DNA from 2 places in the Geminicoccus roseus DSM 18922 genome. Region 2 is predicted to be linked to the other one. Evidence: riboswitches for the same ligand, from Rfam matches in the RefSeq annotation. Region 2 holds a riboswitch; the other holds the start of a gene.
The links. A riboswitch is a leader RNA that binds a small molecule or an ion and turns the genes downstream of it on or off. The one in region 2 is predicted to bind thiamine pyrophosphate.

Region 1: another riboswitch for thiamine pyrophosphate. It lies ahead of thiM (hydroxyethylthiazole kinase); the one in region 2 lies ahead of GEMRO_RS27205 (ABC transporter ATP-binding protein).

Annotation. Positions count from the first base shown of each region.
Region 1 covers NZ_KE386572.1:4,732,411-4,736,662, forward strand. Annotated here, with positions in the region: gene dxs (1-deoxy-D-xylulose-5-phosphate synthase) at 1-174, opposite strand, end outside; gene GEMRO_RS0123360 (polyprenyl synthetase family protein) at 205-1,092, opposite strand; gene GEMRO_RS0123365 (exodeoxyribonuclease VII small subunit) at 1,105-1,347, opposite strand; gene GEMRO_RS0123370 (histone deacetylase family protein) at 1,344-2,303, opposite strand; TPP riboswitch at 2,407-2,506, shown strand; gene thiM (hydroxyethylthiazole kinase) at 2,495-3,289, shown strand; gene thiE (thiamine phosphate synthase) at 3,286-3,939, shown strand; gene thiD (bifunctional hydroxymethylpyrimidine kinase/phosphomethylpyrimidine kinase) at 3,942-4,252, shown strand, end outside.
Region 2 covers NZ_KE386572.1:365,816-370,067, reverse strand. Annotated here, with positions in the region: gene rodA (rod shape-determining protein RodA) at 1-155, shown strand, start outside; gene GEMRO_RS0103125 (hypothetical protein) at 342-1,553, shown strand; TPP riboswitch at 1,625-1,745, shown strand; gene GEMRO_RS27205 (ABC transporter ATP-binding protein) at 1,739-2,545, shown strand; gene GEMRO_RS0103115 (ABC transporter permease) at 2,542-3,297, shown strand; gene GEMRO_RS0103110 (ABC transporter substrate-binding protein) at 3,350-4,252, shown strand, end outside.

The sequences.
Region 1 (4,252 bases), 4.4 Mb from region 2:
CGCCACCGTCAGCTCGACCACACCGAGGCCGGCCCCCAGGTGGCCGCCGGTCACCGAGACGGCGTCGATCGTCTCGGTGCGCAGCTCGTCGGCGATCTGGCGCATCTGCGACTTGGGCAGCCGGCGCAGTTCATCCGGCGTGTTGATTCTGTCGAGCAAGTGGGTGTCGGCCATATACCGTCGGCTCCAGGACGTGCGCTGGGTTCAGCGATCGCGCGTGACGACGTGGTGGAAAAGGGCGTGGAGCAGCGTGACGTCGCCCGGCAGGCTGTCCAGGTGGGCACGTGCCGCCTCGCCCAGCGCCTCTAGCCGTTCACGCGCGGCTTCGGCACTGGTCAGGCTTACGAAGGTAGTCTTGCCGCGGGCGGCATCCAGCCCGGCATCCTTGCCGGTGAGCGCCTTGTCGCCCTCGACGTCCAGGAGGTCGTCGGTGATCTGGAACGCCAGGCCCAGGCAGCGCGCCCAGCCCGCGACATGCTCGCGCAGTTCCGGGGACGCGCCGGCGATGACCGCACCGGCATCGGCCGAGAACGCGATCATCGCACCGGTCTTCAGCTGCTCCATCCGCTCCAGGCCCGCCAGGTCCGGCGGCGTTTGTTCGCCCTCCAGGTCGAGCATCTGCCCGCCGCACATGCCGGCCAGACCGGCTGCCTGGGCCAGCCCCGCCACCAGCGCCACCTTCGCCTCCGCGCTCAGATAGGGGTCGCCGGCGATCCAGCCGAACGCCGCCGCCTGCAGGGCGTCGCCCGCCAGGATGGCGGTGGCCTGGTCGAAGGCCAAGTGGCAGGTCGGTCGGCCGCGGCGCAGCGAGGCGTCGTCCATGGCCGGCAGGTCGTCGTGGATCAGCGAGTAGGCATGCAGCACCTCGGCCGAGGCAGCGGTGGTTTCCCAGCTCAGCGCCTTGGGATCGGCGGCCAGGGTCTGCGCCACCGCCCGCACCAGCGCTGCCCGCAGCCGCTTGCCGCCTCCCAGCGCCGCATAGCGCATCGCCTCGGCGAGCCTGGGTGCGGCATGCTGGGCCGGGTCGCCCAGCAGCCGGTCGATCTCGGCCTCGACGATCTTGGCGGTCTCTTCCAGGAATGGCTTGAACAAGGCGGCCGCCGATCAGCGCGCAGGATCGAAGGGTTCGACCCGCGGCTCGCCCGCGGCGTTCACCGACAGCTTCTCGACCCGCATCTGCGCGTCCGCCAGCTTCTGCCGGCACAGTTCCTTCAACGCGGTGCCGCGCTCATAGGCCGAGATCGCCTCGTCCAGGTCGAGCTGGCCCCGCTCCAGTTCCTGAACCAGCTTCTCCAACTCGCTCAAGGCTGCCTCGAAGCTCATGTCTTTGGTGTCGATGTCGCTCACCGGGCCGTTTTCTCCTGCTTGGCGCGCTCTTCGCCGGCCAGCGCCCGAAGATGTGCCACCACGCTCGTCTCGAGCGCGTCCACGTCGTAGCCGCCTTCGAGCACCGAGACCACCCGCCCCTGCGCATGTCGCTCGGCGACCGCCACCAGTTCGCTGGTGATCCAGGCGAAATCCTCCTCCACCAAAGCGAGATTGGCCAGGGGGTCGGCGCGGTGCGCGTCGAACCCGGCGGAGATGAACAGCAGTTCCGGCCGGAACCGCTCCAGCGCCGGCAGCACCTGCGCCTCCACCGCCTGGCGGAAGCCCTCCCCGTCGGTGCCCGGCGGCAGCGGCACGTTCAGGACGTTGCCGTGCGCGCCCCGCTCCGAGGCGGCACCGGTGCCGGGATAGAGCGGCCACTGGTGGGTCGAGACATAGAGGGTTTGCGGGTCGTCCCAGAAGATCTCCTGGGTGCCGTTGCCATGATGGACGTCGAAGTCCACGATCGCGATCCGCCCGATCCCATGCGCAGCCCTGGCATGGGCGGCGCCCACCGCCACGCTGTCGAACAGGCAGAACCCCATCGCCTTGTCGCTCTCGGCATGGTGGCCGGGCGGGCGCATGGCGGCAAACGCCCGGCTTGCCTCCCCCGCCAGCACCGCGTCCACGCCGGCCACCGCCCCGCCGGCCGCACGCAGCACCGCCTCGCGGCTGCCGGGCGAGACCACCGTGTCCGGATCGAGCCGGACCAGGCCCTCGTTCGGCATCGCTGCCAGCGTTGCCTCGACATAGGCCTGTCGGTGCACCCGCAGGATCTGCTCGACCGTGGCCGGCGGGGCCTCCCGGCGGACCAACCAGGCGTCCTCGATCGACCGGAGCGCCGCTATCACCGCGTCATGGCGCGCCGGGCGCTCGGGATGGCCTGGGCCGGTGTCGTGGCCGCGGGCGGAATCATGGGTGAAGACCAGGACGTTCACGTCGAGACGGCTCCCTCGGCTACGATCGGGTTGGGCCTGCGCCAGCCAACCCCAGCGCCGATCCATGCCCGAGGTTGACATCGGTCGGGAAGCCCCCATCCTCAACCCCGCCACGGGGTGTTCGCCGAGGATGGCGGACTGAGATCAAACCCATCGAACCTGATCTGGGTCATGCCAGCGAAGGGAGGCCAATGACGTCGTCCGACCGGATCGGACGGGTGCTCGACGCGATCCGGACGCGTCGCCCGCTCGTCCACAACATCACGAACTACGTGGTGATGAACTCGACCGCCAACGCCCTGCTGGCCGTGGGCGCCTCGCCGGCCATGGTCCATGCGGCCGAGGAGGTCGAGGAGTTCGTCGGCATCGCCGACGCCCTGGTCGTGAACATTGGCACGCTCTCAACCCCCTGGATCACGGCCATGGAACTGGCCGCCGCCCGGGCGCTAGCGCTTGGCAAGCCCTGGGTCCTGGACCCGGTCGGCGCCGGCGCCACCCGGCTGCGCACCGATACCGGCCGCGCGCTTCTGGCCCATCGCCCGAGCCTGATCCGTGGCAACGGCTCGGAGATCATGGCGCTGGCCGGCGCCGGTGCCGCCACCCGGGGCGTCGACAGCACCGCCGGCAGCGACCTGGCCCTGGACGCCGCCCGGCGCCTGGCCGGCGAGACCGGGGCCGTGGTGGTGGTCACCGGCGCCACCGACCATGTCACCGATGGCCGCCAGACGCTGTCCTGCGCTAACGGCGACGCCCGGATGACCCGCGTCACCGGGCTCGGCTGCAGCTTGAGCGCGCTCACCGCCGCCTGCCTGGCGGTCGAACCCGACCGGCTCCTGGCGGGCCTCGCCGCCTGCGCGATCCTGGGCGTGGCCGGGGAGATCGCCGCCGACACCAGCAACGGCCCGGGCTCCCTCCAGGTCGCGATCCTCGACCGGCTGGCAGGCCTCGATCCCGTCACCCTCGGGGTCCGGGCGCGCCTGTCATGAGCCGCAACGTCGATCTAGGCCTCTATCTGGTGCTGGACGCCGCGACCACCCCGCCCACCTCCTTCCCGGCGCTCGCCGAGGCCGCGGTCCAGGGCGGTGCCATGATCGTGCAGGTCCGCGACAAGACCGCCAGCGCCCAGGCCCTGATCCGCACGGTCCGCGCGGTGCGGGCGCGCCTGGCCGGCTCGCCGGTGCCGGTGATCGTCAACGACCGGGTCGACGTGGCGGTCGCTGCAGGTGCCGATGGCGCCCATGTCGGCCAGGACGACCTGCCGCCGGCCGCCGCCCGGGCGATCCTGGGCAAGGACCGGATCCTCGGCCTGTCGGTGACCAGCGAGGCCGAGATCGAGACCGTCGATCCGGCGGTGGTCGACCATGTTGGCCTGGGCCCCCTGTTCGCCACCGCCACCAAGCCCGACGCGGCTCCGCCGCTTGGCGTGGAGCGCTTCCAGGCGATCCGCTCCCGGCTGAAGCTGCCGGTGGTCGCCATTGGCGGCATCGGCATGGACAGTGCGGAGAGCGCCGTGTTCGCCGGAGCCGACGGCGTCGCCGTGGTCAGCGCGATCGCCCGCTCCTCCGACCCCAGGGCTGCCGCCAGGGCTCTTTCCACCCTCGTCGCCCGCGCGCGCCAAGCCCGCGGCAGGTACTGACCATGATCCACAACATCCTGACGATCGCCGGTTCCGATCCCAGCGGCGGAGCCGGCATCCAGGCCGACCTGAAGAGCTTTGCGGCGCTGGGCGCCTATGGCTGCGCGGTGCTGAGCGCGCTCACCGCGCAGAACACCCGGCGCGTAGACGGCGTCCACCTGGTCCCGCCGGAGTTTGTCGCCCAGCAGATCGACACCCTGTTCGCTGACGTCCGGATCGACGCTGTCAAGGTCGGCATGGTTGCCACCGCCGAGCTGGCCACCGTGATCGCCGACCGTCTCCAGGTCCATGGCGCCCAGAACCTGGTGGTCGA
Region 2 (4,252 bases):
CGATGGTGATGGGGCTGATCCCGGTGGTGGGCATCCCGTTGCCGCTGGTGAGCTATGGCGGCACCGCCATGCTCACCGTGCTCCTGGGCTTCGGCATTCTCCTGTCCGCCGACGTCCACCGCGAGACCGTCATCCAGCGCTTCCCCCGGCACTGACCGCATCCGCCGCCAGCCGGGATTTTCTTCGGTCTGGCTGGTGATCATGCAATTCACCGGCAGATCCTGGTATTACTTTCAACTTTATTGACATCTTTCCGGAAAAATACCTATTCCTCGATCATTCCATGAAGCCTGGCCGTCCAGTTCCGGGGACGGCCGCGGCGGGCGGGAAAGAGGAACATCATGAAGCTGAAGCGCTCGTTCGCCGCCGCCCTCGTGCTGGCCGGCACCTTCCTGCTGGCCGCCGCTCCGTCGGTCGCTGCGGCCGAGCCGGCCACTTCCTGCGGCGGCTCCTACGGCATCAACAAGAAGTTCTGGCAGACCAGGTCGCCCAGCCTGGTCTCGGTGCTGGGGCACCTGCCGGCGGACAAGCGCAAGGTCTCGGGCAACATCCTGTCCCTGGACTATGGCCGCGACGCGAGCGGCAAGCTCATCCACCAGTACGAGTTCGATCGGCACTGGCGCCACATCTTCGGCACCAGCACCACGACGGGCTATGGCGAGAAGCTCCAGGGCGCCTGGGCGCCGGCGGCGAGCACCAGCTGGGGCGCTCCCGCCAAGATCAACCGGCGCAACCTCTCCGAATGCGTCGTCGACGGCACCGACCCCGCCATCTGCCTGGGCATCCCCAGCGGCGGCATCAACGTTTCCTCGCTTGGCCACCACAGCACTTGGTCGATCATCGATCCCGCCAGCCTGAAGGGCAGCGCCGGCAGCAAGGTGTGCATCACCTACGACGTGATGTTCTCCAGCAATTTCGACTTCAGGGCAATCGACGGCAAGCTGCCCGGCCTGACCGACGCCTTCAACGTGCCGGCCCCGCCGGACCATCTGTGCGCCGGCGCCACCCGCATCACCAACGACGGCTCGGTGTTCGCCACGCGGCTGGGCTTCACCGATGCCGGCGCGCCTTCCACGGTGGCCGCCCTCAAGCTCGGCAACAACTTCAAGAACGACATGTTCAGCTATGACTGCACCGCCGACGGGAACAGCACGAGCAACGAATACCTCACCCAGATGCATGCCTATGACCCGAGCGGCGACACCCAGCTGATCCAGCGCGGGGTCTGGTACCGGTTCGAGCACGAGCTGATCCTGAACCCAAAATTTGATTCCTCGCCCGGCACCCGCTCGGGCGCGGCCAGCCGGATCTGGCTGTACCGCGGCAGCGACAACCAGCTCCTGCGCACCTTCGGGCGGGAGGACAGCTTCACCTTCGACGCCAACCATGACGGGATCGCCGAGAGCTACCCGCTCATGCCGCGCAACAGCCGCAGCCAGCGCACGGCCGGCCTGTTCCTGTCGGTGCAGCAGGGTGGCAACCTGCGCGGCCCGGGTCCCTGGGAGCTGGACCACGTGATCGCCCTGCGCGACTTCCGGCTCTACCTGAACTGATCCGCCCGGCCGGTGCCGCGCCGGCCAAGTCGAAACATCATTCCCAAACCCTTCGCCATCACCTATCCAGGGCGCCGTCCAAGGGGAGTCCCGTCAAGGGGCTGAGAGGCCATCGGCACATCCGGTGCAGCATGGCGACCCTTCGAACCTGATCCAGTTCACACTGGCGAAGGGATGGGAACTGCATGGCGACCCTTTCCAGATCTCCCGTTCTCCCTGCCGTTGCGCCCGGCGAGCGCCCGCGCACCGGCCCGGCCGTCACCCTCGAGGTCGTCGATCTCCGCTATGACGGCCGCACCCTGCTGCGTGACCTGCGCCTGGAGCTGCCGGCCGGGCAATGGACCTGCCTGCTGGGCCCGTCCGGGGTCGGCAAGACCACGCTCCTGCGCCTGATCGCGGGGCTGGAGGAGGGCGGGCGGGTCCGGATCGACGGGCACGGGCGGGCGGGAAGCATCGCCCTGATGGCGCAGCAGGACCTGCTGCTGCCCTGGCTCAGCGTGCGCGACAACGTGCTGCTCGGCCACCGCCTCCGCGGGGCCTCCCGGGGCGAATTCGCCGAGCTTGCCGCGCGCGCCGATGCCCTGCTGGAGAGGGTTGGCCTGGCCGGGCGGGGACAGGCCGCTCCCGCCACCCTGTCTGGGGGCATGCGCCAGCGGGTGGCCCTGGCCCGCACCCTGATGGAGCAGCGCCCGGTGGTCCTGATGGACGAGCCGTTCTCGGCCCTGGACGCGATCACCCGCCACCGCCTGCAGGACCTGGCCGCCGAGCTGCTGGAGGGCCGCACCGTCCTGCTGGTCACCCACCAGCCCACCGAGGCCCTGCGCCTGTCCGACCGGATCTGGGTGCTGTCCGGCCGGCCGGCCAGGCTGCAGGGGCCGATCCTGCCCAAGGGGCCCGCCCCGCGCGATCCCTCCGATCCGGCCTTGGCAAGGCTGCAGGCCGAACTCCTGGCCGAACTGCTGGCGTCCGCCCGTGCCACGGAGGCGGCGTGAACGTCCTGCGCCCGCTGGTCACCGCCGGCGGCATCCTCGGCCTCTGGCAGCTGGGGGTCTGGGCCAGTGGGGTGCCGCCCTACATGCTGCCGGGCCCGGTGGCGGTCGCCACGGTCGCCTGGCAGCGCCGCGACCTGCTGGCCGTCCATGCCGGCACCACCCTCACCGAGATCGTGCTGGGCTTCGGCCTTGGCAGCCTGATCGGAATGCTGGCGGCCCTGCTCCTGGTGCTGTCCGCGCCAGCGCGGCGCTGGCTGATGCCGGTCCTGGTGATCAGCCAGGCCCTGCCGGTGTTCGCCCTGGCACCGTTGCTGGTGCTCTGGCTGGGCTATGGCCTGGTGTCCAAGGTCGCGATGGCGATCCTGATCATCTTCTTCCCGGTCACGCTCGCCTTCTTCGACGGGCTGCGCCGCACCGAGACCGGCTGGCTGGAATTGGCCCGGGTCATGGATGCCGGGTCCCTGGCGGTGCTCTGGCAGGTCCGGGTCCCGGCTTCCCTGCCGGCCCTGGCGTCCGGCCTGCGGGTCGCCGCCGCCGTGGCGCCGATCGGGGCGGTGGTCGGCGAATGGGTCGGCTCGTCCGGCGGGCTGGGCTTTTTGATGCTGCAGGCCAATGCCCGGATGCAGGTCGACGTGATGTTCGCCGCCCTGGTGGTCCTGGCGGCGATGGCGGTGGGGCTTTGGTGGCTGGTCGACCGGACCATGGCGCGCCTGGTCCGCTGGCAGCCCGACACCTACGAGAACAACCGATAAACTGGAGGCGCACGCCGTGCTTCGCATCTCGATCCTGGCGCTCACCCTGCTGATGGCGGCGCTGCCGGCCCGGGCCGCCGACAAGCTCACCGTGCTCTTGGACTGGTACGTCAATCCCGATCACGGGCCCCTGGTGGTCGCCAAGGAGAAGGGCTTCTTCGCCGCGGAGGATCTGGAGGTCGAGCTGATCGCTCCGTCCGACCCGAACGACCCTCCCAAGCTGGTCGCGGCCGGCCAGGCCGACATTGCGGTCAGCTACCAGCCGCAGCTGCACCTGCAGGTCGCCGCCGGGCTGCCGCTGGTCCGGATCGGTACCCTGGTCGACACGCCGCTCAACACCCTGCTGGTGCTGGAGGACAGCCCGGTCCAGAGCATCGCCGACCTGAAGGGCCGCAAGGTCGGCTTCTCGGTGGCGGGCGTCGAGGACGCGCTGCTCGGCGCCATGCTGGCCAAGCACGGCCTCGGCCTGGACGATGTCGAGCTGGTCAACGTCAACTTCTCGCTGTCGCCGTCCCTGATCAGCGGCCAGGTGGACGCGGTGATCGGCGCCTATCGCAACGTCGAGATGCCGCAGATGGCGCTGCTGGGCCATCCGGGCCGGGGCTTCTATCCCGAGGAGGAAGGGGTGCCCGCCTATGACGAGCTGATCTACGTGGCCCACGCGGACGGGCAGGCGCGCCCGGAGCTGTCGCGCTTCCTGCACGCGGTCGAGGCCGCCACCCACTGGATCCTGAACCACCCCGAGGAAGCCTGGGACGTCTTCCGCTCGACCGACCCGGCCCTGGACGACGAGGCGAACCAGAAGGCCTGGCAGGCGACCCTGACCCGCTTCGCCCACAGCCCGGCCGCCCTGGACCATGGCCGCTACCGCGACTTCGCCGCCTTCTTGAAGGAGCGCGGCCTGCTGGACGAGGTGCCGGCGCTGGACGGCTACGCCGTCGACCCGAACGCCGAC